DNA from 3 places in the Micromonospora sp. U56 genome. Region 1 is predicted to be linked to each of the others. Evidence: riboswitches for the same ligand, from Rfam matches in the RefSeq annotation. Region 1 holds a riboswitch; each other region holds the start of a gene.
What was found. A riboswitch is a leader RNA that binds a small molecule or an ion and turns the genes downstream of it on or off. The one in region 1 is predicted to bind cyclic di-AMP.
Positions count from the first base shown of each region.

Region 1 (10,091 bases):
CGGTTGTGCTCTCCGGACAGGCACGGTGGCCGACCAGGCATCGTGTTCGTGTACAGTTCTGTGGGCGGTTCTGCGCCGTCGTACCTCTTCGCGGGCCGAGGCTCATCCGGGCGTCTCCCGCATTCAGCCCCCGGACGTTTTCCGTCCTCCCGTACGTCTTGCAAGGAGTACCTCCGTGGCGAGCAACACCTCTAAGACCGCGCGCGCGTCAGTCCGGGCCGGCCAGGCTGGCCAGGGTGGCGCCCTCAGCGTGCTGGGCGAGTTCAAGTACCTCATCCCGCTCAACGGCGGCAAGCACGCCTACGTGCGGAACCTGACCAACGGCAAGACCGCGCACCTGCGCACCGACTCGGACGCCTTCGTCGAGGAGATCCGGGTGCTGGCCGCCGCCGGCCACGCCGCCAAGATCCGCGCCGAGATCAACAACCTCGCCGCCACCCACCCGGGCGACGGCTGGGACAAGACCGAGAAGCGCCTCGTCGAGGCCGGCGTCTTCGAGGGCTGAGCCCTCCCCCCAAGCACCACCTGGAACCGCCCGTCGGGTCACCCCGGCGGGCGGTTCCGTCTTTCCCGGATACGCCTCCGGCGGCATCGCCGCCGCCCCCGGCCCCGGTTCGGACCGGCGGGCCGGTCAGTTGTCGAGGAGGGTGACCTCGCCGGTGGCCAGGTCGTAGACCGCGCCGACCACGTCCACCCGACCCTCGGCGACCGGCCCGGTGAGCAGGTCGTCGGCGCGCAGCGTGGCGACCGTGCGCAGCACGTGCCGCCGTACCGCCATCGGGTGCGCGCGCGGGTCGTCCGCCCCCACCTCGGTCACCGCCGGGGCGATCTGGTCCACCAGGTACGCCAGGGAGCCGCCCGGCCGCTCCCCGGTGCGCAGGGTGTCCACCGCCGAGGCGACCGCCCCGCACCGCTCGTGGCCGAGCACCATCACCAGCGGCACCCCGAGCTGGCTCACCACGTACTCGATGGAGCCGCAGACCGCCCGGTCCAGCACGTGCGCGCCGGTGCGGATCACGCAGATCGACCCGAAGGTCTGGTCGAAGATCGCCTCCAGCGGCACCCGCGAGTCGATGCAGCCGAGCAGCACCGCGTACGGCTGCTGGTCGCCGGAGGCGACGGCTGCGGCGGCGGTGACGTCGTGGCCGTGCACCGGCTGCCCGCTGACGAAGCGGCGGTTGCCGGTCAGCAGCTCGGCCAGCGCGGCCCGGGGCGTCCGCGCCGCTCCCGCGCTCGAACCGGTCATGTCCCCAGCCTGGTCACGGATCCGGCCTCGCGGGGCGGGTTGCGAATCTTCTCACCACCACGGTTCGCGTGGTGTCATGACGGGTAGCCGGTGTTACCGCCGGGTCAACCCGGTAGGAGGGGACCGGACGGCCCGGGGAGGTCACGATGTCGGAGCAGCAGCAGGTACGGCTTCCCGACGACGTGCGCCTGCACGTGGAGGTGACCGGGTCGCCGGACGCCGAGGTCACCGTGATCATGCTGCACGGCTGGACGCTGGACGGGCGGGCCTGGCACCGGCAGCTCACCGACCTGACGGCCCGCTTCGGCCGGCGGGTCCGGGTGGTGACCTACGACGCCCGCGGGCACGGCCGGTCCAGCTGCATGGCCCTGCGCACGGCGACCCTGGCCCAGCTCGGGGACGACCTCGCCGCGGTGGTCGACGCGGTGGCCCCGACCGGCAGGGTCGTGCTGGTCGGCCACTCGATGGGCGGGATGACGGTGATGGAGTACGCCCACCGCCATCCCGAGCACTTCGCCGCCCGTACCGCCGGGCTGGTCTTCGTCTCGACCACCGCCGAGGGGCACACGCACACGGTCTACGGGCTGTCGCCGCGCATCGCCCGGCTGATCCGGATCGCCGAGACCACCGGCGCCGGGGTGCTGGCCCGCTGCGGTTCCTGGCGCCCGCCACGGGCGCTGCTGCGCGCGCTGCGGCCGAGCATCCGCTGGATGCTCTTCGGCGACCGCTGCGACCCGTCCGACATCCGCCTGGTCACCTCGGCGGTGGCCCGCGCCTCGCTGCGCTCGATCGGCGGGTTCCGCGCGTCGATCGGCGCCCAGCACCGGCTGGAGACGCTGGCCGAGCTGGCCCACCTGCCGGCGGCGGCGCTGGTCGGCGACCGGGACCGGCTCACCCCGCCGCCCTGCGCGGAGTCGATCGCCGCCGCGCTGCCGGTGACCGAGCTGACCGTCTGCCCCGGCGCCGGGCACATGCTGATGATGGAGCGGCCGGACGAGGTGAACGCCGCGCTGGCCGGGGTGCTGGACCGGGTGCTGGCCGACGCGCCGGAGATCGACCCGGCCGAGACCGGAGCCACGGAGATCGGCCGGACCGGGCCGACGACGACGGGCGCGACGGAGCCGGTTCCGGCCGGCTGAGCGGCCCGTGGAGGGTGGCGGACGTCGCGGGACACGGTATGGCCCCGAAGGGGGGTGGCAGGCTGCCCGTACCCTCATTCCGCCTGGCGTGCGCCCGCGCCCGGCCGCCGCCGTCGCACAGGAGCCGTCACGTTGACCGACCAGACCACCCTGGAGCAGGAGATCGCCGCCGAGCAGCGGCATCTCGACCGGGTGTACGCCCGCCTGGCCGAACTGCGCCGCTCGGCGGCGCAGGCCGAGAAGGAGGGCTACCGGCTGGCCCGGGTGGGCAACTTCGGCGCGCTGGTCGAGCGGGACGCGATGGTGTTCCACGCCGCGCAGCGACGGTACGTGCTGGATGCCGAGCACGAGGGGCTGGTCTTCGGCCGCCTCGACCTGCGGACCGGCCAGGTGCTGCACGTGGGGCGGCTCGGCGTGCGGGGCGAGAACGCCGAGACGCTGGTCGTGGACTGGCGCGCCCCGGCCGCCGCCGCGTTCTACCAGGCGACCCCGGCCGAGCCGCTGGGCGTGGTACGGCGGCGCACCATCCAGTCGTCGGCCGAGAAGGTCACCCGGATCGAGGACGACCTGCTCGACCCGGAGTCGGCGCCGGCCGAGATGGCGGTGGTCGGCGACGGGGCCCTGCTGGCGACCCTCTCCCGGGCGACCGGCCGGGGGATGCGCGACATCGTGGCGACCATCCAGCAGGAGCAGGACGAGGCGATCCGCTCCCCCGGCTCCGGGGTCACCATCGTCTCCGGCGGCCCGGGCACCGGCAAGACGGCGGTCGCCCTGCACCGGGCCGCGTACCTGCTCTATTCCGACCGCAGCCGGTACGCCGGCGGCGGCATCCTGGTGGTCGGCCCGTCCTCGGTCTTCGTGGAGTACATCGCCTCGGTGCTGCCCTCGCTCGGCGAGGAGACCGCCACGCTGCACTCGCTGGGCTCGCTCTTCCCGGGCATGTCGGCGACCCGGACCGACCCGCCGGAGGTGGCGGCGGTGAAGGGCTCGCTGCGGATGCGCAAGGTGCTGGAGCGGGCGGTGCGCGACGCGGTGCCGGGCGGGCCGGACGAGCTGCGCCTGCTCTACCGGGGCGAGCTGCTCCGGCTGGAGCGCCGCGAGCTGGACGGCTTCCGGGACCGGGCGCTGTCCCGGGGCGGGCGGCGCAACGAGGTCCGGCGGGTCGCCTTCGACGCGGTCCTCGCGGCGCTGTACGCCCAGGCCCGCCGGCTGGCCGTCACCCGGTTGCCGGAGCAGCGCGCCTTCGAGGACGAGATCATCGACCGGCCGGAGTTCCGCGAGTTCCTCAAGGCGTGGTGGCCCCGGCTGCACCCGCGGCACGTGCTGGGCTGGCTGGCCCGGCCGGAGCGGCTGCGCCGCTACGCCGGCGGCATCCTGTCCCGGGCGGAGACCGCGCTGCTGGTCGAGGCGTACCGGGCGCTGGACGCACAGGGGCTGACGGTGGCCGACGTCGCGCTGCTCGACGAACTGGACGCGCTGCTGGGCAAGCCGGTGCAGCCGGCCCGGGCCAAGCGCGACCCGTACCGGCTGGCCGGTGGCGTCCGCGAGCTGAGCACGTTCGCCGACCGGCAGCGGGCCGCCCGGGCGGCGGCCCGGGAACGTCCGGAGGACTACCGCGACTACGCGCACGTGGTGGTGGACGAGTCGCAGGACGTCTCGCCGATGCAGTGGCGGATGATCGGCCGGCGCGGCCGGCTCGCCTCCTGGACGGTGGTGGGCGACCCGGCGCAGACCGCCTGGACGGGTGACCCGCAGGAGCTGGACCGGGCCCGGGACCAGGCGCTCGGCCGGCGCCGGCGGCACCGCTTCGCGCTGACCACGAACTACCGCAACTCGGCGGAGATCTTCGCGGTGGCGGCGGCGGAGATCCGCCGGCTCTACCCCGACCTGGAGCTGCCGACGGCGGTCCGCTCCACCGGCGTGGAGCCGGTCGCGCTGACCGTCGCCGCCGACCGGCTGCCGGCAGCGACCGTGCAGGCGGTGGACGCGCTGCTCACCGAGGTCGAGGGCACGGTCGGCGTGATCACGCCGGTGCCGCGCCGCGACGAGGTGGCCGGCTGGCTGGGCGGGCGCGGCGGCTCCCGGCTCCAGGTGGTGACCAGCCTCCAGGCCAAGGGCATGGAGTACGACGGCGTCGTGCTCATCGCCCCGAGCGAGATCCGGGCCGACCCCGGCTCGGGCGTGCGCACCCTCTACGTCGCCCTCTCCCGCGCCACCCAGCGCCTCACCACCATCGACCCCACCCCCTAACAACCCCACCCGCGCCCGCCCCGCGTCGCGCCCCCGAGCCCGCACGTTCAGAGAAAGAGGGGCCTCCGCGCGCGGAACAGCCACGCTTTCTCTGAAAGTGCGGCCGATGAAGGATGGGTGTGGGGGTTAGTTGCATACATAGCGATGTGAGCATAGATTGGGTTCGGGCCGCCGGGGCGACGGAGGGTGTGGGCGTGGGCGCAGGTCATGACCACCACGGGTCGGCAACAAACGCGGCGCACCGCCACCGGGGGCGACTCTGGGCGGCCTTCGCGCTGCTCGCCGTGCTGATGGTGGTCGAGGCCGTCGCCGCGTTCGGCACCGGCTCGCTGGCCCTGCTCTCCGACGCCGGCCACATGTTCACCGACGTGCTCGGCATCGGCATGGCGCTGGCCGCCATCACCGCCACCCGGCACGGCGACCGGGACCCGCAGCGCACCTTCGGGCTCTACCGGCTGGAGGTGCTGGCCGCGCTCGCCAACGCCGTCCTGCTCAGCGGGGTGGCGATCTACGTGCTGATCGAGGCGGTCCGCCGGTTCGGCGACCCGCCGGAGGTGCGGACCGGGCCGATGCTGGCGGTGGCGGTGCTCGGCCTGCTGGCCAACCTCGTCGCGTTCGCGCTGCTGCACGAGGGGGCACGGGAGAGCATCAACCTGCGCGGGGCGTACCTGGAGGTGCTCGGCGACCTACTCGGCTCGCTGGGCGTGATCGGGGCCGCGCTGCTCATCGCCGGCACCGGCTGGTGGTGGGCCGACCCGGCGGTGGCGGTCGCGATCGGCCTGTTCATCCTCCCCCGCACCTGGCGACTCGGCCGCGCGGCGGTGCGCATCCTGGTCCAGGCCGCCCCGGAGCATCTGCAGGTGACCGCCGTGCACGACCGGCTGACCGCCGTCCCCGGCGTCGCCGAGGTGCACGACCTGCACGTCTGGACGCTCACCTCCGGCATGGAGATCGCCTCCGCCCACCTCACCATGGCCCCCGGCGCCGAGGTCGGCACGGTGCTGGCCGCCGCCCGCACCGCCCTGCACGAGGACTTCCACATCGAGCACGCCACCCTCCAGATCGAGCCGGGAGCCGCTCCCGGCGCCTGCGGGCAGGTCGAGTGGTGACGAAATCGGACACCTATTGTCCCGTTGTGCCACCTACACCAGGATTCACTCCAGTACCCTCAGTCACGAAACGGGCGGGTGTCACACCCGTACCGGTAGGCTCGGTCCCGGCCTCCGCCAGGCGGCACCCTCCGGTGCCGGCGGTGGCCGCCGCCTAATCGCCTGCCAGGGCGAGCCGGGGAACCATGTTCGTGGGGTGCATCCGCGTCAGCGGTAGGGATCTTCCGTCCCGAACCCGTCAGCTAACCCGGTCGGCGGCTGACGGAAGGACATGTGCATGCACGTACGAACTACCACCGCACGACTGGCGGCCGCGGTCGTCGCGGCACTCGCCCTCGGCGTGTCGTCCGCGCCGGCCCCGGCGACCGCCGCTCCCCCCGCCACCCGGCTCGCCGCCCCCGGCGACCCCGAGGGCGGCACCCCCGCGCTGCGCGCCCAGCTCGACGCGGCCAGCAAGGGCTGGATCGACGCCAAGGCCGCGCTGGAACGCTCCACCAAGCGGCAGCAGGAGCTCGGCAACCAGCTCAAGACGATGGAGTCGGAGCTGACCGTCCGGCAGGGCAAGGTCGGCGAGATCGCCGGCGTGGCGTACCGGACCGGGCGGCTCGGGCCGGTGTCGGCGCTGCTGAACAGCTCCAGCCCCGAAGGCTTCCTGGACCGGGCGGCGGCGCTGGAGACCGTCGCCTCCAACGAGGACCGGGAGCTGCGCAACCTGCTCCGGACCCGCGACGACGCCACCCGCACCCGGGCCGCGCTCGACAAGGAGATCGTCGAGGAGCGCAAGCAGGTCGCGGTGATGGCCAAGCGCAAGCAGCAGGCCGAACGGGCGCTCGCGGTGGCCGCCGCGGACAAGCCCGCCGCCAGCACCGGGGGCTCCAACGCCGGCACCTCCACCGCCAACGCCCGGCCGGCGCCGCGCAACCCCGACGGGTCCTGGCCCTCGGAGTCGTGCAGCGTCAACGACCCGACCCCGGCCAACGGCTGCATCACCCCACGCATGCTCAACGCGCTCCAGCAGAGCCAGGCGGCCGGCTTCACCCGGTACGTCTCCTGCTACCGCCCCAGCGGCTCCGGCGAGCATCCCAAGGGCCGGGCCTGCGACTTCGCCGCGCAGAAGAGCGGCTTCGGCGGGGACGCGACCGGCGGCGACCGGACGTACGGCAACAACCTGGCCGCGTACCACGTCCGCAACGCCGACCGCCTCGGCGTGCTCTACGTGATCTGGTACCGGCAGATCTGGCTGCCCAGCAGCGGGTGGAAGTCGTACAGCGGGGCCGGCGGGGACCCGTCCAGCGACCACACCAACCACGTGCACCTGTCGGTCTACTGACCGACCGGCGGCGGGGCCCGACCGAGGCGGACGGGCCCCGCCGTACGCGCGCCGACGTACCCGGAGTGTCGTCGCCCGGCCCACGACGCAAGCGCGACGGCCGGGCGAGCATCGAGGCATGACCCGACTCTCCCCCGACGGCCGCAAGACCCTGCTCACCCTGCACCTGGTGACCGCGCTGGGCTGGCTCGGCGCGGACCTCGTGCTGCTCAGCCTCGGCATCGCCGGGCTGCGCGGCGCCGACCCGGGCGTGGTCTACCCGGCGGCGGCGCTGGTGGCGACCTGGCTCTTCGCGCCGCTGAGCGTGCTGGTCTGGGTGATCGGCGTGACCAGCGCGCTGCTGACCCCCTGGGGGCTGCTGCGCTGGCGCTGGGTGGTGGTCAAGCTGGTGCTCACCACGGTGATGATCGGCCTGGTGCTGTTCGCGCTGACGCCGAACCTGCGCGCCGCCGCCGGACCGGACGCCACCGCACACCAGCGCATCGACGTGGTGGTCGCCCCGGCGGTCTCCACCGGCCTGCTGGTCACCATGACCGTGATCTCCACCTGGAAGCCGTGGGGCCGCAACCGCCGGGCCGTCCCGCCGCCCCGCCGGACGGCGGCGACGCCCGTCGGCCGCCGCTGAGTGGACGGGGGCGTCAGTTCGGGACCGGGCCGCCGTCGGCCTCCCGGTCCAGCACCGCGCCGAGCCGGCTGGCCAGGCCCAGGTGCGCGGCGCGGGCCTGCCGGAACGCGTACCCGAACAGCGGCGCCGGCGCGGAGAGGGTGATCTCCACGTCGATCCGCAGCACGTCGCCCTCCTCCTGGAGCCGGGTGTGGTTGCGCACGGTCGTGCCGGGCTGCTGCCGGGCCACCGTGACGATCTCGTCGTCGGTGACCACCAGCACGTCGGCCTGGTAGGTGACCGGGAACCGCAGCGGCCCCAGCTCCAGCCGGTCGGTGATGGCGTAGCTCGCCCGCGCGCCCGGACGGGTCGGCAGCCGGCGCACCCGGACGATCAGCGGATGCAGCTCCCCCTGCCGGGCCGGATCGCTCAACAGCGCCACCGCGTCCGCCCGTGAGCAGCGCGCCTGCACCGTGTAGCTGAACGACTCCCGCCGGACCACTCCACCCTCCACCCCTCGTCGGTCGCCCGATCGTCCCGTACGACGGCCGGGCTGGCAATCGCAGGCGGCATGCGAGGCCACCGCCGTCAGCGGCGGCGCCGCGGTCTCCGCCGCCGCCCGGGTACGCGACGCGGAGCGGCACTGGACACCGCCGCCCGGGTGGCGCTGGAGCTGCCGCCCCGGCTGACCGCCGGGCCGGTGGAGAGCGTGCGCAACGTCAACGCCCCGGACCTGCCGCACGGGCGGCTGCGCGGCGTGCGGCGGCCACCCTGGCCAACTTCGGCCAGGTGCAGATGACGGTGGCCGAGTCCGGGCCGGTTTGATCCGCTCCGTTCCGGCGACGTGGCGGGGTCCTCGGGCGCGGGTCACCGCCACATCGGCGACATGGAGTGGATCACCAGCGGCCGGGGACGGTGCTGCGACCCGGCCGGCTCACCGACGACGCGCGTCAGGCGCCGGGGAGGACCTCGGGGGCCGGGGCCGCGGCGCCGGCGAAGTAGGGCTCCGGCGCGCCGAAGAGGCCGAGCAGACCGGTGACCCAGAGCTGCCGGTGGACGAACCGGCTGGGCTCGGTGACCACCAGCTTGACGCCGCTGACCTCGGCCGTCTGGAACCCGGCGACCATCGCGCTGATGCCGACCGAGTCGATGAAGGTGACGAGTCGCATCTTCAGCTCGATCCGGGACGGACGGCCCTTCGCGAGCACCTCGGCGATCGCCTCACGAACCTCGTACGCGGTGTCGACGTCGATCTCCCCTCGCGGAGCGATCTCCATGACACCACCCGGCAGAACCGACTTCACGATCGACAGGCTCACGCGAGCACCTCCACTCGCCCGTTCACGGGCGCCTCATCAGTACGCGGGCCGCGACCGAGAGTATTCCTCCGACGGCCTCGGTCGCCACCCCCCGGGATGAGCAATTCGCGGATCCGGACGGACCGGACCGTTCTTCCCCGGGTTGTTCCTGGTCCCGTTCATTCCAACGAGCGACCGGGTTCGGCCGCTCCAACCGATCCAGGGTAGCGACCCCGGTCCAGTCGATTCCGTACCCGCCCGCCCGGCGAGCCCCGGTGCCGCGCGCCGATCCCCCGGAGTTGCCCCACCCGCCTAGGGTCGGCGGGCGAGGGTTCCACCACGACGGAAGGAACGATCGATGCTCAAGAGACTGCTCGGCCTGGCCGGTGTCGGTGCGCTGCTCGCTCTCGTACTGGCCTGCGGCTTCGGCGGCGGGGACGACGACGATGACGACGACGACGATTTCGCCCGGGGCGTCGCGGTGGTCATGGTCCGCTGAGGGTTCCGAACCGGGTTTGCGGCGCGTCCCGGATGGGCACTGGCGGGACAGGCGACCGTGACGCGCCGCAGACGTCGACGTCCGAAGTGGCCGCAGACTTCGGCACCCCGAGGAGGTACCCATGTTCGGCAGCAACCTGCTGGAGCGCCGCAGCAAGCCGGAGCGGATCACCGACCAGGCCTGGCAGCAGCTGGTCTCGGCGGTCGGTTCCGCCGGTGACAGCGTGCGGGACACGGCGCGGTCGGTCCGCGGCGGCACCCACCTTTCCGACGCCGGTGACCTGGTGGGCTCGGCGGCGGACGAGGCCCGGCGTCGGGCCACGCTCGCCTTCGACGCGCTCGCCGGGCGCCGTCCGGCCCTGCCGTGGACGCTGCTGATCAGCGCGGCGCTGGTCGGGGCCGCGATCGGTTGGGCCGCCGGGACCGCCGCGCGGGCCGCCGGCAGCCGGGACGGTCGGGTCGACGACATCGAGTTCGTCGACGTGGACCGGCCGAACTCACCGGTCGGCCTCGACGGCTGAGGCGACGGCACGCCGGGGACTGCCCGGGTGGATCAGAACGAGGTGGCGGTGTCCGGAACTCCGGACACCGCCACGTCGCACTGCACGGTCGCTCGC
Region 1 is NZ_JAGPYL010000028.1:4,256-14,346, reverse strand. Features, by position in the region: gene KBX37_RS12640 (hypothetical protein) at 176-505, shown strand; gene KBX37_RS12635 (carbonic anhydrase) at 632-1,246, opposite strand; gene KBX37_RS12630 (alpha/beta fold hydrolase) at 1,393-2,385, shown strand; gene KBX37_RS12625 (AAA family ATPase) at 2,518-4,635, shown strand; gene KBX37_RS12620 (cation diffusion facilitator family transporter) at 4,830-5,744, shown strand; cyclic di-AMP (ydaO/yuaA leader) riboswitch at 5,886-6,017, shown strand; gene KBX37_RS12615 (hypothetical protein) at 6,022-7,074, shown strand; gene KBX37_RS12610 (hypothetical protein) at 7,193-7,699, shown strand; gene KBX37_RS12605 (SRPBCC family protein) at 7,713-8,192, opposite strand; gene KBX37_RS12600 (hypothetical protein) at 8,340-8,477, shown strand; gene KBX37_RS12595 (STAS domain-containing protein) at 8,629-8,997, opposite strand; gene KBX37_RS12590 (hypothetical protein) at 9,335-9,475, shown strand; gene KBX37_RS12585 (hypothetical protein) at 9,597-9,995, shown strand.

Region 2 (10,091 bases), on a different contig from region 1:
GTGGAGCGGCTGCGGGACGTCTTCGCGCACCGGGACGGTTGGGACTCCCGGCGGCACCCCGTCGAGCAGGAGGTGCTGCTGGCCCGGGCGGTGCGCGACGGCCGGCGGGACGCGTACCGGGCGGCGGCCGGGCGGGAGCGGTCGGCGTGGCGGGACGCCGAACTGGCCGTCGAGGCGGCCCGCGCGCTCGCCGTCGAGGCGTACGCGGCGGCGGAGCGGCTGCGTCCGGCGCGGCTGCCCGCCCAGCGGACGGCGACGGCGACGGCGCGGACGGCGCTCGCGGCGCGGTGGCGGCCGGCCCGGGTGGGCTGAGGACGCGACCAAATTGTTACCCGTATTTCCGTGAGTCGCGTCACGGCAATCGGGAAACCGGTCATCCGGTCACAGCCGGTGACATCGATCGCGACGATCGGCGGGGTTTGTCGCCGTGTTGTCCGGTTGTCGCCCGGCGGTCCCGGAAAAACCGCGTGTCCCATTGAGTGACGTCAGTGCCGAACTGTACGGCAAATTTGTCGCCCTGATCATGTTTACGCAGCTCGGAGGGCTTGGCCGGACCGTGACCTACCAGTAGTGTCGCCTCGGTCCGGTGCGGTTACCGATCGCAAGAAGCGACGCCGCGCCGACCCGCTCAATCGTGACTTTCACGAACCGGGGACCCATGCACGTCCGGGGTGAATCCGCGGGCCACGGCCCGTGGTAGGGCGCTCTTCCCGCCCGAATCCGTCAGCTAACCCGGTAGGCGGTGTCGGAAGGAGTTCCTACTTTTGCTGTTCTCTCGCATTTCTCGGCTTGCTCTCCACCTCGGTACCGGGGTGTTCGTGCCGGTCCGCCGCGCCCTCGCGCGCTGATTCCGGCCCCACCCCGCCGCCCGGTCACCGACCGGGCGCACCCCCGCCGAGCGGCCTCGCACACCGGTTCTGACACCGCGGGTGACGTTCCGTCACGCGCCGGTCCGGCACGCCGCTCCCGCCCTCGTACCGTGGAGGAAAACACGTGAAGCACCCCCTGAAGCGGCAGCTGCGACGACTTGTCACCGAGCGGCCGTACCAGCTGGTCGCCGGCTCGGCCGCCGCGCTCGTGCTCGTCTCCGGCGCCGCCGCCCAGTTCGCCGACGAGGCACCCGCCCGCCAGCAGACCTCGGCCGCCGTCGCCGAGGTGGCGCCCCGGCTGGACGACGTCGCGACCCGCGGCCAGGCCCGCGTCGCCGCCCCGTCCCACAAGCCGTCGCCCTCGGCCAGCCCCTCGCCGTCGGCGAGCGCCACCAAGGCCAAGGCGGACCCGGACCTGACCCGCAAGGCGGCTCCCAAGCCGCCGTCGACCAAGGTCCTCCGCTACGACTACCAGGCGCAGACCACCTTCTACAACTGCGGTCCGGCCGCGGTGCGCAACGCGCTCAGCGCGTCGGGCATCGAGCGGACCCAGTACGAGCTGGAGGGCCCGCTCGGCACCACCGAGATGGGCACCAACTCCGCGCTGGACACCACCCGCGTGCTGAACCAGATCGTCAAGGGCGACCCGTACCGGACCCGGATGTTCCGGGGCACCCCGAGCTCGGCGCAGATCGACCGGCTCCAGGCCGACGTGGTCGCGGCGATCACCGACGGCCGGGGCGTCGTGGCGAACGTGGCGGGGACCGCCACGGACACCAACGGCGGCTGGCACTCCTTCCCGGGCGGCCACTACATCGCGGTGGTCGGCTACAAGAACGACGGCCGGACCGTCCGGATCGCCGACTCGGCGGACCCGAACCTGCCGTCGTACTGGATCAGCACCATCGACCTGGCGAACTGGATCGCCACCCGCGGCTACTCCGCCTGATCCACACCGTCGCTCGTCCGGGCACCGGCTCCCCTGGGGGCCGGTGCCCGTCGCCGTTGGCGCGGGTCTCGCGCGGCGCGACCGGGCGGTGGCACACTGCGGCCCATGACCGACGACTCGGGTACCCGCCGGCTGCTGTTGCTGCTGCACGGGATGGGCACCACCGGCGACGTGTGGCTGCCCTGGGCGCCGCTGCTGGAACACCGCTGGCCGGGCCGCTGGCTGGCGCCGGACCTGGCCGGCCACGGCTTCTCGCCGCCGCTGCCCGGGTACTCCTTCGCCGGGTTCGCCGAGCAGGTCGCGGTGGGGCTCGGCCCGGTGGCCGAGGGGGCCCGCCGGGCTGACCGCCTGGTCGTCCTCGGCCACTCCCTCGGCGGGGTGGTCGCGCTGGCGCTGGCCGCCCGCGACGCCGGGCTCCCGGTGGACGCGGTGGTCGGGCTGGGCATCAAGGCGGTCTGGTCGCCGGCCGAGCTGGCTCGGGCGCGCGAGCTGGCGGAGCGCCCGGTGACCTGGTTCGCCACCCGGGACGAGGCGGCCCGCCGCTACCTGAAGGTGGCCGGCCTGGGCGGGCTCTTCGCGCCGGAGCATCCGGTGGTCGACGCGGGGCTGCGTGCCGAGGACGGCCGCTGGCGGCTGGCCATGGACCCGGCCGCCTTCGCGGTGGGCGCGCCGGAGCTGCCGGCCCTGCTGGCGGCCACCGACGTCCCGGTGCTGCTGGCCCGGGGCGAGCACGACCCGATGGTCAGCGACGCGCAGCTCGCCGAGCTGGGCGTGCCGGTGGCGACCCTGCCCGGCCTCGGCCACAACGCGCACGTGGAGGACCCGGCGGCGGTGCTGGCCCTGCTCGACCCGTACCTGTGACCGGTCGCGGACGGCGGGCGTCGCCGCCGTGGGTCGCATGTGGCTCGGAACCACCTGCCGACCTGGACCTTCGAGCTCGCCGTCGACAGCGGACCTCGCCACGGCGCTTGGTGTACCGCCGGACGCCGTCCCCCACTGATCGCAGTCCGTTCATGCGGCCTGACCACGGATAATGCCGCGGTGAGCTCTTCGGTGTGAACGCGGGTTCGGGACATCCTTTGGTGTCCTCTGATGCCGTTCTGCCCTGCACAGCGGGGGTTCCTTGCCGACCTGTGTCGTCTGGTGCCGGTCGTTGCTCTCGCTGCCTCCTGGCTGCCTCAGCTCGCTGCCCTCTTACTTGACGTTGACCTGTCGGCGGCCTGGACCTGGTCTTCGTCGATGACGCGCTCGTGCCTGCGGTGCCTGTTGGCGACGGGGCTCGCGTCGGTGGCGCCAGGTAGTTTGCCGAGAGTGAGTATGTGGATCTACTTTCGAGGGCTCGAATCCTCCGAGCTGCCCGGGAACCCGGCGGGTTTTGAGGCCCTATTCGATGTGGAGTTCGACGACCTGCGCCGGCGGGTCCGGGCAGGTGACGCAGTATGGCTGGAGAGCGGCTTCTTCCAGCTGGACGAGCTTTACTTGCTCCAGTCGCAGCTGGGCGGCGACCGGACGCTCCCCGTCTTCGGAGGCCGGCACACACCGGACCCCGGCGGCGGTCCGGGCCACGTGGCGCTCGAGCTGCCGGACGTGGCGCGCACGGCGGCGTACCTGGAGAGGGTGTCGTTCCCGGACTGGTGGCAGGAGTGGCGGCAACTGCCCTCGTCCGAGTCGGATGAGGAGCTGCGGGAGCGCCTGGCTCAGTACCACGAGGACCTTCGGGCCTTCTACGCCAGGTCCGCGGAGCGGGGCTGGGCGGTGGTCAAGCACTTCTCGTTCTGACCCGCTCGGGATTTTCAGGTCGGCGGCCGGAACCGCGAGGGATCGCACAGGTAGGACGGACGGCCAACTGAAGCTCCGACTCCTTGACCCCCAGGCAACCAACACAACCGCCCGACATGCTCTCCCGCGATAGGTGAGCTCCGAGAGGGTCCTCCGACGTCCACGGTTGTCCGCCGACGTCGGTCCCGGTCGTCACTCAATTAGTCACCCGGTCCCACCGGGACCTCGTAGTCCCCACGCAAGCCGGTGACCTCGTCACCCTGAGGGTCGTAGATAACCAGGCCGTACCGCTCCGCCAGGTCCAGGACGACGTCTACCACCTCGCTGCCCCGCGGTGAGTAGCTGATGTTCATCCTCACGTGGTCGATGCCGACAGCGAGAGGTGCCGACATCCAGGGCGACTCCGGGTCGTACGGCGGATGATCCGGGAAGCGCGCACGCAGTTCCTCGTAGAAGGAGACGATCCGCTGGTCAAGCTCACCGTCTCGGTGTTCCATGCCGGTGCAGTGATCGGCCATCTGCCGCACATCGTCTGCCGTCGCGGAAGGCTCGACCGACAGGACCACAAGATCAAAACTCACCGCTACATGCCCTGACCAGAAGCCGCTCCGTCGACCTCTACCCCCACCGTCAGTTTGGAAGATGCCGAGCATCAGACCCGAAAACAGCTTGGGAATCGCGTTGATTCCGGCCCTGAGTAGCCATACCGGCTGGTAGAGGAACACGGACCGTTCAGGCTGAGGCCATCTACATGCCACCGTTGCCCGTGTTGACCGCTGCGTCGGGCACGGATCGGGCACGAAGCGGGTTGCCGGCTGTCTGTTGCTCCGGCCGGCTGCCATGATCGGGAGCCATGCGGGTCCATCAGTACGTGTACTTCTCGTTGCGTTCGGACTACATACCGGCGGATGAGATAGCGGCGCGGCTAGGCACGGAGGCAGACGAGATCAGGGTCAAGGCCAGCAGGAGGGAGAACCCTCCGGCGCCGCGTTGTCACGCGTGGAACGTTGTATGCCGTGATGGCGGCCTCACGGTAGATGAGCAGATTGACCGCGTCATCGATCGGCTTCAGCCTCTCACCGATCAGATCGCGGCCCTCGCTAGGGAGATCGACGCGTCGGAGGGGGAGTGCCGTGCCGCGACGCTCCAAGTGGTGCGCTACTTCAACGACGACGATGGCGAAGAAGAGAATCCGCAGCCGGACGGCACTGACTTGGTCCGTTTACCCGGCCAGCATCAGCTTCTCGGCTGGCACCTCGACCGCCGCGTCCTGGAGTTCCTTCACCACACGGGAGCTGAGCTAGACGTGGATGAATATGGATATTAGTGAGGCGTGGCCGGCCGCTTCGGTGTGAACTCTCGGCAAGGCGGTCGGTTCGGGCTTGATGCGAGGTCAGACGGCCTGCTGACGCGTCCGGCTCGGCTGACACGGTTGCTGTACTTCGCTGCTGTACTGCTGGCATCACACGAGGCGCTGGACACGGACCTTCGGGCGCTCGTTCTTCAGGTGGCCCTGCTTGTGCTGGCGGACCTGCTCGTCCCAGACTGCCTGGTCGTAGTCCGGGTCCGGCGGGATCCACCTGTGGGAGCCGTCGCTGTAGTGGAACTTCTCGTCGCCGGGCCGCAGAATGCTCACCGCATCCAGCCGAGGAAGCGCCGATACAGCGTGCCGGCGGGTGCCCAGGTCAGATCGGCGGTCGCACGAACCAGTTGCGCCCCCATGTAGAGAGACAGGGACACCGGGGCATCCTCGAACTCTGCTCGCAGCTCCCGGCGTCGGGTAGTGCATGGCCATGGTGCGCCACAGCCGCCGCAGCTCCAGATCGGCAGCACTGGCCCATGGGCGCTCACTTGCCGCCCTCCGCAGACTCCGGCGCCGGGTGATAGTCGAGCGACCGGTCTTCTACCGTCGAGGGCTGCTGCTCCGTGCCTCGCGCCTGATCCAAGAGCCGCCGCCGGGCAGCCTCCTGCTCCCGTGCCTCAATGCGCTGTCCGGTGCCGGGGAGCGCCGGTGGCGACGGGAAAAGCCGGCTGACGATCTGTCGTAGAAGCCCGACAATCAACGTCACGAATCCGCCCCCTCTTCTTTGCAGGGCGCGGATCGGCAGCGGCTGATGTGCCCTGTTCCGCACCCCGGTGCAGTGAGGAACAGCGTCACGCCACAAACATCGTCGATCCAGAAGGTGACTGTCCGCTAACCGGATGTGCTGTCCGCTGATGGCCGCCGCCCGGGGGCGAACTCGATGCACAGGTCGCGTAAGGTCGCGGCCTCCGGCACTCCCGCCTGCTCCACCTTGGCCAGCAGCTCCGTAGCCCGCCACCAGTTCGACGGCACCACCCGTCCGGACGCCACGGCCTTCGCCCCGAGAGCTACCGCCTCGTCTGACTGGCCAGCGGCGACCAAGGCAAGGCCCAGGTCAAGACGGGCTGACGCGGACCGGCGGGGCCGCGCTCCTCCATCGCCGTCTGGGTCCAGGTCCGCCAGCACGGCTCGCGCAACCTGCTCGGCACCAGGGTCCCCCGCCCACGACAACGTCGTAGCCGTGTACGCGGCAGCCTTGGCCGGGTCATAGCGATAGTGGTGCTCCGCACGCTCAGGAACCGGCAAATTCGCCGCCAGTCGCTCTACCCGATCCAACGCGCGCCGCGTGGCACCAACGTCACCCATCCGCGCCCACGCACGCGCCTCCTGGGCAGTTGCCTGAATGTAGGCGGAGCTACCCTTCGGAGCGACCCGCTGGGCCTGGCGGGAAAGGTCGAGTGCCGCCCGGTAGTCGCCCTGAGTCAGCACGTCCCAGGCGCGGGTCTCCAGACACCAAGCCCGGATCTCGGCGTGCTCGGCGTGCTCGGCGAGGTCATGCCCGGCCCGCAAATGGGCAGCCGCCGCAGGCCGCTGCCGCAGGTCGATGTGAACCGTGGCCCGCAGCACCGCCAACCACCCGCCAGCAACCAACAGCCGTCGTTGCTGAGCAAGCGTGACACGACCGTCGAGTAGCCGCCCGACGTAGGCCAGGTGCCGTCGCACCAGAGGCAGGAGATCAGCTGGGGCCATTGTCGGATAGGCGCTGGCAAGGTCATCAACGCCCTGCTCGATACGGCCGAGCACGTCCTTACTGACATCACTGGCGATAACCCTCGCCCGGAGCTCGCCGGCCTCGGCAGCATGGTCTATGGGTGCATCGATCAAGCGAGCGAGAACGCCTCCCGCGTCGAGGATCCGGTCCAGGTGGCGCGCGGTGTCGACGGTCGGAGCCTTGAGCCCCGTCTCCAGCTCGTGCAGATGGCTCTTACTCCGATGGGCGAGCTGCCCAAGAGACCGAAGCGACAGACCACGGCGCTCTCGGAACTCACGCAGAGCTACGCCGAAGCGCGGGTCGACGAATGAGGCCATAGCGCCGCTCCCAGCTGAAGGTCCAAGCTGACTCGCCGGCCGCCACCCAGCGAGCCATCGCTCTCGACCGTACCCCCTACGTCAGCAGTCACCACCTATAGCAATCCACTGCTCGCTTGATTCATCGTGCTGTTCGAGCCCCCACGTTGGGTCATACCGGGGTCAGTCTCGGCCCTTAACGTCCGATGTCGAACAAGGCTGCGGCGGTGCCATACACCAGGGCAAGCAGTAGCGGGGACACCAGGACGCCCCACACCAAGGCGAGGGCCACGGCCGGCCACCAACCGGGTGTGTGGGAGTCCCGGTCGTAGCGAAGCCAGATCAACGGACCCAGCGAAATCGTAAACGCTGGCCAGGCAACCAGGATGATCCAGAACGGCGGAGGGTTCGGCTCCCACCAGACCAACATGATCCAAACGGCGATGCACGCCAACAGCATCCAGACCGCGGTTGAAGGCAACGACCGCAAGAAGGCCCGTAGGGAGATCTCCTTCTCGTCCGTGCCCATAAGTGCCTCGTTCTAGGGAGCAGTCGCGCCGGCTCGCAGCTCCAGCATGACTGACAGGCGCCTCGCGTCGACACCCCAGTTGGGGTTGCCGCAGGGCTATGGGTGTTCCCCTCTGGAGCTGATGGGCTCGCCTGGGCGGCGCAGCATCGGCTGTCTGGCATCCGCGGGTTTCTCATCTGGCCTTCGCCATCGGCAGCTGACCGAAGGCGCGCCGGACCAGCCGGACCGGAGCCGGGTGGACGCGCCCCGGGCCGACGTTCAGGCCGTGCGGGAGAGGGGTGACCCCTCCTGCGCCACCGCGTCGGCGGCGCGCGGCGACGGGGGCTCCCACCCCGGCTCCAGCTCGCGCCGGGCCGCCTCGAGGAACCCCTCGGCGTACGAGTCGGCGGGGAAGTCGCCGAGGTAGCGGCGGCGGGTCTCCCACCGGACCGAGGCCAGCGGATCGGTGTCCAGCAGCCGGGTCAGCACGTCGTCCACGTTGGACATGTCCCGCCGCAGCACGTAACCGGAGCCGGCGAGGGGGAACCGCGCCACGAAGTCGTCGCCGTCCACCCCCATGTCGGTCACCGCGTACGGCTTGCCGGAGTAGAGGAAGTCGGAGATCACCCCGGAGACGTCGGAGACCAGCGCGTCCGCCCGGTTGACGCACTCGACCAGGGACAGCTCCCGGCTCGCGGCGGCCCCCCAGAGGTGCTGCCGGCCGGTGCCGGCCCGGTCGGCAGCCAGCAGCTCGGTCAGCCGGGCCAGTTGCCGGGCCGAGGCCGGGTCTTGCGCGGTGTACGGGTGGGCCCGCAGGATCACCGTCGCCCCCCGGTCCAGCAGCCGCCGCAGCAGCGTCTCGGCCACCGGCAGGGAGCAGTAGTTGGCGTCGGCGTGGTGCCCGGTCCAGGTCGGGGTGTAGAGCACGGTCGGGTGCGCCAGGCCGGTGACCGCCTCGGTGCGTACCTCGATCGCCTCGACCTGCGGGCGGCCGACCACGACGAACTTCTCCGCCGGGATCTCCACCCCGGCGCGGGCGTACCGCTCGACGGCGGCCGGACCGGCCACGAAGATCCGGTCGAAGATCGCCGACACCGGGTTGGCGCTCGGCGCCTTGTCGCTGTCGCCGTGGTGCAGCTGCACGTGGGTGAGCTGGGAGAACCGGATGCAGTGGCTGTTCTTCGCGCCGTGGTTGACGTAGAACGCCACCCGCAGGCTCGGCACCAGCGCCTCGTCCATCGCCTTGAGCGTCGGGCAGTAGACGACGGGGGCGCTCGTCGCGGCGGCGACGGTCGGCAGGAACTCCGGCTCCCGCAGCAGCACCACGAACGGCCGGCCGAGCCGCTCCAGGTACGGCAGCCACATGGTTACCTGGTACTCGGAGCCGGGAGGGGCGGAGAAGTAGAGCAGGAACTCCGGCTGGTGCGCCCGCAGCGCCCGGGCGACCGGCCCGCCGCCCGCCGCCGGCCGGACCCGCCGGCGGGACCGGTCGAGCCCGCCCGCCGCGCACGCGCCGGCCACCAGCAGGCTGGCGGCCAGCGCGACGACGGCGGGCAGGGCGAGCGCGGCGCACACCGCCACCACCCCCAGCAGGGCCAGCAGCGCGCCGCCGAGTCGCGCGGCGACCAGCGGGGTCCAGGTGCGCACCGGCAGGTTGGCGGCCCGGATCTCCAGGTTGCCGGCGTCGCGCAGCGGCCCGACCAGCAGCACCAGGCCGAGCAGCGCCAGCGCGGTGAGCACCAGCGCCGGGTCGAAGCCGCCGTCGAGCCGGCGGGCGTACCCGACCAGGATCCCGGCGGCGAGCAGCACCGACTCGGCGCTGATGTCGGCGCCCGGCCGGACCCGGCGCTCCGCCGCGGCCGCGACGAGCGCGGCCACCGCCAGCGCCAGACCCCAGCCGGTGGCGCCGGTCAGCGCCACCACCAGGAACGCGACCACGGCCAGGCCGGTGGTCAGGCACCGCGCGATCAGTTTTCTGACCAGGTCACCACGCATGTCGCCCACTCGCCTCCGGGTCGCGGCTCAGCCGGCGTCGACGCCGCTGGCCAGCCGGTCCTGGTCGACGGCGGTGGGCTGCGCCGGCACCGGGGCCGGTTCGCCCGGCGCCCGGCGTACGTCGATCACCTGGCCGGTCAGGTCGGAGATCAGCACGTCCAGCGAGGACTGAGCCACCGTCTCGGCGGCGAGCAGGGTGTGCTCGGGCTCCTCGCCGAAGGCCTTGGTACGCATCGGGGTGGCGGTGCGCTCCGGGTTGATGCAGTTGACCCGCACGCCGAACTCGGCCCACTCGTCGGCCAGCGCCTGGGTCAGGTTGACCAGGGCCGCCTTGGTGGCGGAGTAGAGGGCGTACTGGGCCCGGCCCCGGGTGTAGGAGCTGGAGGTGTAGAGCAGCAGCTGACCCTTGGTCTGCTGCAGGTACGGCAGGGACTGCCGGGCCGCGATCACCGGGCCGACGAAGTTGACCTGGAGCACCCGGTCCATCGTCTCCTGGTCCATGTCGGTCAGTGAGCCCTTCTCCAGGATGCCGGCGGTGACCACCACGTGGTCGATCCGGCCGGTGGCCTCGAAGGCGGTCTTCAGCGCGGCCTCGACGTCCTCGGCGCGCTCGACGTGGGT
Region 2 is NZ_JAGPYL010000012.1:30-10,120, forward strand. Features, by position in the region: partial or broken gene KBX37_RS07125 (hypothetical protein) at 1-312, shown strand, start outside; cyclic di-AMP (ydaO/yuaA leader) riboswitch at 616-757, shown strand; gene KBX37_RS07130 (C39 family peptidase) at 994-1,818, shown strand; gene KBX37_RS07135 (alpha/beta fold hydrolase) at 1,924-2,679, shown strand; gene KBX37_RS07140 (DUF1877 family protein) at 3,211-3,597, shown strand; gene KBX37_RS07145 (hypothetical protein) at 3,798-4,322, opposite strand; gene KBX37_RS07150 (DUF4279 domain-containing protein) at 4,451-4,924, shown strand; gene KBX37_RS07155 (hypothetical protein) at 5,060-5,233, opposite strand; gene KBX37_RS07165 (hypothetical protein) at 5,445-5,666, opposite strand; gene KBX37_RS07170 (helix-turn-helix transcriptional regulator) at 5,792-6,988, opposite strand; gene KBX37_RS07175 (hypothetical protein) at 7,164-7,496, opposite strand; gene KBX37_RS07180 (CDP-glycerol glycerophosphotransferase family protein) at 7,755-9,470, opposite strand; gene KBX37_RS07185 (bifunctional cytidylyltransferase/SDR family oxidoreductase) at 9,498-10,091, opposite strand, start outside.
Region 2: another riboswitch for cyclic di-AMP. It lies ahead of KBX37_RS07130 (C39 family peptidase); the one in region 1 lies ahead of KBX37_RS12615 (hypothetical protein).

Region 3 (10,091 bases), on a different contig from region 1:
CCACCTTGGAGAAGATGTACCGCGCGATGGGGCAGGAGGTGCCGAAGGTGAAGCGCATCCTCGAACTCAACCCGACCCACCCGCTGGTCACCGGCCTGCGCGCGGCGCACGAGCGCGGCGGCGACTCCGCCGCCCTCACCGAGACCGCCGAGCTGCTGTACGGCATGGCGCTGCTCGCCGAGGGCGGCGACCTGGCCGACCCGGCGCGGTTCGCCCGGGTCCTCGCCGACCGGCTGGCCCGCACCCTCTGACGCGACGACGGCCCCGGCCCGGTGGGGGAGCACCGGGCCGGGGCCGACTGCTCAGGAACCGACCCGCACGCCCATCGCCGCCCAGGTGGCCGGGCCGACCACCCCGTCCACGGTCAGCCCTCGCATGCCCTGGTACCAGCGCACCCCGGCCTCGGTCTTCGCGTCGAAGGCGCCGCTCGCGGGGCCGCACCGCTTCGCGCCGACGAACCGCTGGACGAAGGTCACGTCCCCGCCAGTGCTGCCGCGCCGCAGCGTCCGCGAGCCCGGTCTGCCCCCGGACACGGGCGTCGCCGGCCGGCCGCTGGGCACCGACGGGGCCGGCTTGACGGCCGCGCGCAGGGCCGCCACGGTACGCGGGCCGACCACCCCGTCGGCGGTGAGCTTCCGTGCGGTCTGGAACGACCGTACCCAGGCGGCCACGGCGGACCCGAACACCCCGTCGGCCGTCAGCCGGGCCCCGAGGCGGTGGGCGACGGCCTGCAACTCCCGGACGTCGCCGCCCCGGCAGCCGGCGCGCAGCACCCGGTCGCCCAGCCGCGCCGTCGTGGCGGTGGCGATGCCCCACGGGTGGCGGCTGTCCTCCAGGCTCCGCTGGTGGCTGACGCTGACGTGCAGGTGCTTGTCGTGCGGATTCGGCCCGGTGTACCGGGCCGGCCGGAAGCTGCGGGTACGGCTCCAGATCTTCCGGTCGTAGATGACGTACTGGGTGGACGGATGGCTGACGGCCTGCCGGACGACCAGCAGCGGGTCGATCCCGTCGACATCCACGTCCACCGCGTTGACCGATTGATCGTCATTGTCCGGATTGTGGTCCGAGCGGCGCGCCTGGTGACTGGCGTCGCCCAACCAGCCGTCGGACTTGCGGTCGCGCTGCGGCCAGCGGGTGTCTATCTCCTCGCGCAGCACCCGCAGCGCAGGCGCCAGGTGCACGCCCATCTCACTCCTCCTCTTCCAGCGCGGCGGCCAGGTCGAAGTCGACCTCGTCGCCGGCCAGGCTCTCCGGGTCGTCGTCCTCGGTCAGGGTGGCGACGAGGTATTCGGTGTCGGTGCTGACGGTGTCCATGAAGGTCCTCCCTCTCGCGGATGGCCGGCCGCCGCGAACCGGGGCGGACCGTGAGGGCCAGGGCGCCGGCGATCGGCATCTGGCGGCCGGCGGGTCCGACGCGACGGCGCCGAGGCCGCGCTCTGCTCCCTACCGTCCGAGTCGGCGGCCGGACTGCCCAGACATGAGTCGCCAATCAGCGGTAACGCTGACCGTCCGGCGGCGCGGGCCGCCGATCAAGGCCGCCTGACCAGCGAAGACGGGAGGCGAGGGCACCTGATCCGCTTCTCGGGGCGAGGCTTTCGGCCCAGTCGTGACGGGTTCCCGACCCGCCCTTGTAGAGCACCACCGACCGACCCGCAACTTGAAGGAGGACGCCGTCGCTCAGCCGGGTGAAGAACTTCACAAGAAGTGGGCAATCGCCCCAAACTGTTCCTAACGTCGTTCGTGTCCGCGATCGCGGACACCACGGCCGGTAACGCCTAATCCATGCCGCCGGCCGGTGGGACCTTGTCAGCGGGCATGGAGCGGGGGACCCACACGTTCCTCGGTGCACGTCACCTCGGGGTGAAGCCGCCCACGGGCGGCCGGGCTCCTCGGCCCGAACCCGACAGCTCACCTCGTCGGCGTGGAGGAATCCACATGGCAACTGAATACACCGCCCGTCACCGACGGGTCAGCTCGCGCCGCCTCGCCGTCGGCACGCTCGCCGTCGGTGCGGTCACCGGGGTCGCCGTCCTGGCACCGGCGTCGCCGGCCAGCGCCGCCAGCGTCAACTGGGACGCGATCGCCCAGTGCGAGTCCGGCGGCAACTGGCACATCAACACCGGCAACGGCTACTACGGCGGCCTGCAGTTCTCGCAGAGCACCTGGTCCGGCTACGGCGGCAAGAAGTATGCCTCCCGTGCCGACCTGGCCAGCCGCGGCGAGCAGATCGCGATCGCCGAGAAGGTGCTCGACGGTCAGGGCATCGGTGCCTGGCCGACCTGCGGCAGGAAGGGTGGCTCCACCAAGAGCTACTCCACCACCTCTGAGAAGGCGGAGAAGTCGCATAAGTCGCAGAAGCGCTCCGGCTCGTCGAAGGCCACCTCCACCGAGCGGTCCTCGCGGGAGCAGCACAGCACCCGCAGCCAGCGGCGCAGCGCGCCGGCCGGGACCGGCGACGGGTACGTGGTGCGGCCGGGTGACACCCTGTCGCAGATCGCCGACGCCCGGGACCTGGCCGGTGGCTGGCAGGCGCTGTACGAGCGCAACAAGCGCGTGGTCGGCGCCGACCCAGGGCTGATCTTCCCGGGGCAGAAGCTCAGCCTCTGACGCGTCACTGTCCTGAAGCAGCGGCAGACCGTATCGACGCCCGGCCGGCCCGCACCGGCCGGGCGTCGAGGTCTGCGCTCCGCACCGTCGGTGCGCCCGGCGCAATGTCACTCCGGATCCGCCGGGCGGCGCGCTCCGGTCGGTTGGTCGCGCCGCCGCCGGGTACCAGGAGCACCACGTGCCCGATCGCGAGCGCGGCCGACCGCCGACGTGTCCGTCGCGGTGGCGGATAGGGTTGACCCTGGTGTGCCGGGAAGTCTGGTCGGCGATGGATGACGCGACCCCTGCCGACGAGGAGTTTCCGTGACCGACGCCACCCGGCGCCGTACCAGCCTGTTCGGCCGACGCTCATGGCGCGAGACCAGGCGCATCTCCGCCATTCTCCGCAAGGAGACCGTGGGCGGGGGACTCCTGCTCATCGGGGCGTTGCTGGCACTCGTCTGGTCGAACTCGCCCTGGGCGGACAGCTACCAGTCGGTACGGGACTTCCGAGTCGGCCCGGCGTCCCTGCACCTTGACCTCAGCCTGGCCACCTGGGCCGCCGACGGCCTGCTGGCGATCTTCTTCTTCGTCGCCGGGCTGGAACTCAAGCGGGAATTCGTCGCCGGCGACCTGCGCGACCCGCGCCGGGCCGCGGTGCCGGTCGCGGCGGCCGTCGGTGGAGTGCTCGTGCCCGCCGCCATCTACTACCTCATCGCCGCCGGCGCAGGCGAGGGCGCGGCGAAGGGCTGGGCCATCCCGACCGCGACCGACATCGCCTTCGCGCTGGCGGTGCTCGCGGTGGTGGGCCGGTTCCTGCCCTCCGCGCTACGCACCTTCCTGCTCACCCTGGCCGTCGTCGACGACCTGCTGGCGATCGTCATCATCGCGGTCTTCTACACCGCCGACCTGTCGGTCGGGCCGCTGCTGGGCGCCGTGGTGCCGCTCGCGGTGTTCGGGCTGCTGGTGCAGCGCCGCGTCCGGTCCTGGTGGCTGCTGCTGCCCCTCGCCGCGGTGACCTGGACGCTGATGCACGAGTCCGGCGTACACGCCACCGTGGCGGGAGTCCTGTTGGCCTTCACGGTTCCGGTGATCCGTAGCGAGGCTGCCGGTGGACCGGATGCGGGGCCTGGGCTGGCCGAGCATTTCGAGCACCGGTTCCGACCGATCTCCGCCGGGGTGGCGGTGCCGGTCTTCGCGTTCCTCTCCGCCGGCGTCACCATCGGTGGTGTCGCCGGCCTGGCCACCGCCCTGACGGACCGGGTGGCGCTGGGCATCGTCGCCGGCCTGGTCGTCGGCAAGCCGGTCGGCATCATGGCCGCCACCTGGCTGGTCTCCCGGTTCACCCGTGCCGACCTCGACGAGGGCCTCAACTGGCTCGACGTGCTCGGCCTGGCGCTGCTCGGCGGGATCGGCTTCACCGTGTCCCTGCTCATCGGCGAGCTGGCCTTCGGCCTCGGCAGCGAACGGGACGGCCATGTAAAGGTCGCCGTGCTCGCCGGATCCCTGCTCGCGGCGCTGCTCGCGACGTTCATCCTCCGCGCCCGCACCCGCCTGTACCGGCGGGTGCACGAGCTGGAGACCGTCGACCGCGACCGGGACGGCGTCCCGGACGTCTACGAGTCGCAGACCGACGGCGCCGCTGGTCGGTGAGCCGGATCGTCTCACGGTGTCGATTTCGCTGGGCACTGCCGGTGCCTGTCACGCAGCGGTAGCAGTCCTGGCTCACTCGGTGGCGGCGAAGCGTTCGACGTTGTCGATCGGACCGACGACGAGGATGAGGTCACCGTAGGCCAGCACGGTGTCGGCCGTGGCGTGGGTGAACTCCGGTCGTCGTCCGGCCAGGGCCGCCTGGGGTTTGACCGCGACCACCGTGACCCCCCACCGGCTGCGTAGCCGGGACTCGCGCAGCGGCACCCCGACCACGTCGCGGGGTGGGGTGGTCTTGATCACGGCGAAGTCGGCGTCGACCTCGACATAGTCGAGGATGCGGCCGGAGAGGAGGTGGGCGACACGTTCACCCATGTCGTGTTCGGGTGCGACCACCTTGTGGGCGCCGACCCGGGTGAGGATGTGGCGGTGCTGGTCACTGATGGCCTTGGCCCAGATGTCGGGGATGCCGAGCTCGGACAGCAGGCTGGTGGTGAGGATGCTGGCCTGGATGTCGGTGCCGATGGCCACGACCGCCCGGTGGAACTCGCCCACGCCGAGCTGCCGGAGCGCCTCGATGTCGGTGGAGTCGGCGGTGATCACGTGCGGCAACCTGCCGGAGATCGCCTGGACCACCTTGGGGCGGTTGTCGATGCCGAGGACCTCGGTGCCGCGGCTGGCCAGTTCGAGGGCCAGCGCGCTGCCGAAGCGGCCCAGGCCGATGACTACCACTGGTTCGGTCGGTGTGTCAGCCAACGATCGTCCTCTCCTCGGGCAGTTCGAAGCGCCGGGTCCGTTCGCGCAGCGCCAGCGCGGAGGCCAGGGTCAGCGGCCCGATCCGGCCGGCGAACATCAGTACGATCAACAGCAGGTCCGCCTGCGGCGGCAGGCTGCCGGTGATCCCGGTGGACAGCCCGACCGTGGCGAAGGCCGAAACCGCCTCGAACAGGATCTGCTCCAGTTCGTAGGAGGTGATCGCGACCAGCATGAACGTGGCCGTCACCACCGCGCCGACGCCGAGGAGCGCCACCGCCAGTGCCTGTCGCTGGTTGGTGGCGGGAATCCGTCGGCGGCCGACGTTGACGTGCGTCTCGCCCCGCATCTCCGACCACAGCACGAACGCCAGCAGCCCGAAGGTGGTCACCTTGATCCCGCCGGCCGTGCCGGCGCTGCCCCCACCGATGAACATCAGCACGTCGCTGGCGAGCAGACTCTCGGGGCGCATGGCACCGATGTCGAGGCTGTTGAACCCGGCGGTGCGGGTCATCGCCGAGGCGAAGAACCCGGCGAGGAGCTTCTCCGGACCGCTCAGCGGACCCAGGGTCCGCGGGTTGGTGAACTCGGCCAGGGTGAGCACCAGGGTGCCGAGCACGAGCAGCGTCACCGTCAGCGTGACGGTGAGGCGGGTCAGCACGGACCACTGCGCGGGCCGCCAGCACCGTACGAGTTCGAACACGACGGGAAAGCCCAGGCCGCCGAGGATCACCGCCGCAGCGATGGTGAGCGTGATCCACGGGTCGGTGACGTAGCCGACGAGGCTGTCGGCGTTGGTGGAGAAGCCGGCGTTGTTGAAGGCCGAGACGGCATGGAACACCCCGTCGTAGACGGCCGCGCCGAACGGCTCGTGGTAGGCGGTGGCGAACCGCAGTGTCAGCGCCACCGCCACGACGGCCTCGCTGACCAGGCTGAACAGCACGATCCGGCGGACGACGCCCCGTACGTCGGTCAGGTCCAGGCTCTTGGTCTCCGCTTGGGCCAGGAACCGGGCCCGCAGTCCGAGACGGCGGGACAGCAGTACGGTGAACAGCGTCGCCAGGGTCATGATGCCCAAACCGCCGACCTGGATGAGCAACAGGATGACCACCTGCCCGAAGCCCGACCAGTAGCTGCCGGTGTCTACCGTGACCAGGCCGGTCACGCACACCGCGGACGTCGCGGTGAACAGGGCGTCGAGCAGCGTCGCGCGCTGCCCGGACTGGGTGGCTGCCGGTAACGACAGCAGTGCCGCACCCGTTGCGATCGCGGCCGCGAACGCTGTGGTGATCACCTGAGCCGGGTGCTGGAAGCGGCTGCTGCGCCGCTTCCACGCCGGTCTCCGGGTCAGCACCGGCACGACGTGCCCGCCTGTTCGCCCCGGACGGCGTACCTCGCCCGCTCGCTCCGCCGGTCTGTCAACACCACGGGACGGATCATCGCACGAACGCTGCTGGCGGTCACCGCATGATCGGCGCGGGTCGGTGCGTCCATCCGCTTGTGGCAGCTGGTTATGATCACCGGGATCCGTGGAGCGCCGGGAAGTCTGGTCGGCACCGTACCGAACCGCGCCCTCCCGGAGGTCCACCCCGTGCTGCTGCTCTCCTTCGCCGCTCTCCTGCTGGCCGCCGTGCTCGTGTCGGCGCTGGCCCACCGCACCATCCTCTCCACGGCGGCGCTGTTCCTCCTCGCCGGCTTCATCCTCGGCGAGGGCACCACCGGCGTGCTGCACCTGCGGGCCGACTCGCCGATCGTGGCGCAGCTGGCCGAACTCGCGCTGTTCGCGGTGCTGTTCACCGACGGGATGCGGGTCGGCTGGGCCGACCTGCGCTCCGCGTGGCGGCTGCCGGGACGTGCGCTGGGCTGGGGCCTGCCGTTGACCCTGCTGGTCACCGCGGTGCTCGCCCACTTCGTGGCCGGGTTGGCCTGGCCGGAGGCACTGCTGGTCGGGGCGGTCCTCGCCCCGACCGACCCGGTCTTCGCCGCCGCGCTGGTCGGCAACGACAAGGTTCCGGCCCGGCTGCGGCACCTGCTCAACGTCGAGTCCGGGGTCAACGACGGCCTGGCGCTGCCGTTCGTGGTGGTGCTGCTCGCCGTGGCCGCCGGCTCCGACGACCTGCACCTGGGGGACCTGGGCATCGAGCTGGCGGTCGGCCTGCTGATCGGCGTGCTGGTGCCGCTGGTGGCGATCGCGTTGGAGCGGACCCGCTGGCTCGCCGCCTCGGCCGCGTACGCCCCGCTGAACGGGGTGGCCATCGGGCTGCTGGTGCTGGCGTTGGGCAAGGCCACCCACGGCAACCTGTTCCTGGCCGCGTTCGCCGCCGGGATCACCGTAGCCACGTTCGGGCCGCGGGAGCGCGCGGCGTTCGAGCACTTCGGGGAGAACGTCGCCGAGTTGCTGAAGCTGGCCGCGCTGCTGGTGTTCGGGGCGCTGATCTCGGTGGAGTTCCTCGGGGAGATCTCCTGGACCGGCTGGGTGTTCGCCGTCCTGGCGATCGTGGTCGCCCGGCCGGTCGCGCTGTGGATCTCGTTCCTGCGTTCCGGACTCGGCCTGCGGGAGCAGGCCGCCGCGATGTGGTTCGGGCCGAAGGGGTTCGCGTCGGTGGTCTACGGGCTGCTGGTGCTGGAGTCCGGCATCGCCGCCGGGGACGAGGTGTTCCACCTGGTCGCGCTGACGATCGTCATCTCCATTCTCGCGCACTCCTCGACCGACGTGGTGGTCGCCCGGGCCTTCGACGACACCCGGGAGGTCCCGGCCTGGCACGGGGCCCTGCGCCGAGCGCGGCGGTCGGTGACGACTTCCGGCCGGCGCGACGATCGCGCCGGTGCGTCCCCGCACAGCGAGCCGGTAGCGGGCGACGGACCGGCCGGTGACCGGCCCGCCGACCCGACCGGAGATCAGGCGAGCGCGAAGTAGCGCAGCCAGAGGTAGGGCACCGCGAGCCCGACGGTGATCAGGGTGACCACCAGGCCGTAGCGGGTGAACTGCCAGAAGGTGATGCGGTGTCCGGCGCGTTCGGCGAGGCCGAGCACGACGACGTTGGCCGACGCGCCGACGGCGGTGGCGTTGCCGCCCAGGTCGGCGCCGAGGGCGAGGGCCCACCAGAGCACCCGGGACTGCTCGGTGTCACCCTGGGCGTTGACCAGCTCGGCGACGACCGGGCTCATGGTGGCCACGTACGGGATGTTGTCCACGATCGCCGACAGGACGGCCGAGCCCCAGAGCAGCACCATGGTGGCGGGGAGCAGCCGGTCCGCCGTGGCGTCGATGGCGGCGCGCGAGATCTGCTCCACCACGCCGGTGTTGACCAGGGCGCCCACCATGACGAACAGGCCGGCGAAGAAGACCAGGGTGGGCCATTCGACGTCCCGGCTGATCTCCCCGGCGTCCAGGCGGGAGAGCGCGAGCAGCAGCAGCCCGCCGAGCAGCGCCACCACCGCCGGTTCCAGGTGCAGGGTGGTGTGCAGGACGAACGCGGCGGTCACCGCGCCGAGCACGGCCAGCCCGAGCACGAGCAGCCGCCGGTCCCGGATCGCGTCGGCCTCGCGCAGCGCGGCGATCTGCGCGGCCCGCTCGGGGTCGTAGCGGAACGCCGACCGGAACAGCACCCGGCACAGGCCGAGGAAGACCACCAGCAGCAGCGCGACGAAGGGGGCCAGGTGGACGAGGAAGTCGTTGTAGCTCAGGCCACCCCGGCTGGCGATGATGATGTTCGGCGGGTCGCCGACGAGGGTGGCGGTGCCGCCGATGTTGGAGGCCAGCGCCTCGGCGATCAGGAACGGCACCGCCGGCACGCCGAGGCGTTCGCAGACCAGGAACGTCACCGGGGCGATCAGCAGCACGGTGGTGACGTTGTCCAGCGCCGCCGAGGCCACGGCGGTGATCAGGACCAGGAGCACCATCACCCGGAACGGTCGGCCCCGGGCGCGTTTGGACGCCCACACCGCGACGTACTCGAACGCGCCCGTCCGCTTCAGCACGGCGACGATGAGCATCATCCCGACCAGCAGGAAGAGCACGTTCCAGTCGATGCCGGATTCTTCCGAGAAGAACGCGTGCTCGGTGTCGGTGGCCCCGATCAGGAACATCACCGCCGCCCCGCCGAGCGCGGCGGCGATCCGGTGGATCTTCTCGGTGGCGATCAGGACGTACGCGATCGTGAAGACGGCCACTGCCGCCCAGGCCAGCCCGCTCACGGCGTACCCAGCATCCGGTCGAGCAGCGCGTCGAGGCTGATCCCGCCGATCATCCGCTCCCCGCTGGCCGCCACCGCGACGAGCGGGCTGCGCTTCTGGGCCATCACCGCGGCGATCTCCAGGACGGTCGCACGCGGATCCACCACCGGGGGGTCCGTCTGCTCGGGGGGGAGCAGGTCCGCCACCGTCCGCCCTTCCACCCCCCGCAGGAACAGGTCCGCCGACGGTTCGTCGATCATCCGGGCCAGGGTCGGGTCCTCGCGGCAGTAGCTCGGGATCACCAGGCGGAGCACCTGGGTGCCCGGCAGCACCGTGACGGGGCAACCGGCGTCGTCGACCACGATCAGCCCGGGCAGGTTGTGGCCGGCCAGGAGCCGGGCCGCCTCCAGCGCGGACGTGTCGACGGTGATGGTGGGGAAGGGCACCGCGAGATCTCGGGCTCGCACCAAGGACTCCTGTGGGATCTGGTGGGGACAGGGCTCATCACACGCCGACCAGACTTCCCGGCACACCGGTGATCACTCTAGCCCCCCGGTCGGTCCCGGGCAGGCAGGCGACCGGCCGGACGAGCCGAGTTTCCTCCGCGCTCACCCGTGGCTACGCCGCTCCGGCCGGGTACGCCCGGGTCTCGCTGGCCTTGACCGCCGCCCACACCCGCTGCCCGGGCTCCAAGCGAAGCTGGGCGGCGGCGGCCGGGGTGACGTCGGCGGCGGCCGGGACCGGGCCGGCGAGCTGCACCCGCAGGTTGTCCCCGTGCCGCTGCACTCCGGCGACGGTGGCCGGCCAGGTGTTGCGGGGGCTGCCGTCGGGCTGCCGCGGGTGCAGGGCCACGGCGGCGGGCCGGAAGACCACGAAGGCGTCGCCGTCCAGCCGGTCGGCGGTGGCCAGGGCGAAGCCGTCGCCGA
Region 3 is NZ_JAGPYL010000013.1:54,842-64,932, reverse strand. Features, by position in the region: gene htpG (molecular chaperone HtpG) at 1-251, shown strand, start outside; gene KBX37_RS07690 (peptidoglycan-binding protein) at 303-1,187, opposite strand; gene KBX37_RS35185 (hypothetical protein) at 1,189-1,314, opposite strand; cyclic di-AMP (ydaO/yuaA leader) riboswitch at 1,763-1,937, shown strand; gene KBX37_RS07685 (transglycosylase family protein) at 1,936-2,607, shown strand; gene nhaA (Na+/H+ antiporter NhaA) at 2,911-4,239, shown strand; gene KBX37_RS07675 (TrkA family potassium uptake protein) at 4,312-4,992, opposite strand; gene KBX37_RS07670 (TrkH family potassium uptake protein) at 4,985-6,340, opposite strand; gene KBX37_RS07665 (cation:proton antiporter) at 6,581-7,906, shown strand; gene KBX37_RS07660 (SLC13 family permease) at 7,888-9,186, opposite strand; gene KBX37_RS07655 (CBS domain-containing protein) at 9,183-9,632, opposite strand; gene KBX37_RS07650 (ABC transporter ATP-binding protein) at 9,784-10,091, opposite strand, start outside.
Region 3: another riboswitch for cyclic di-AMP. It lies ahead of KBX37_RS07685 (transglycosylase family protein); the one in region 1 lies ahead of KBX37_RS12615 (hypothetical protein).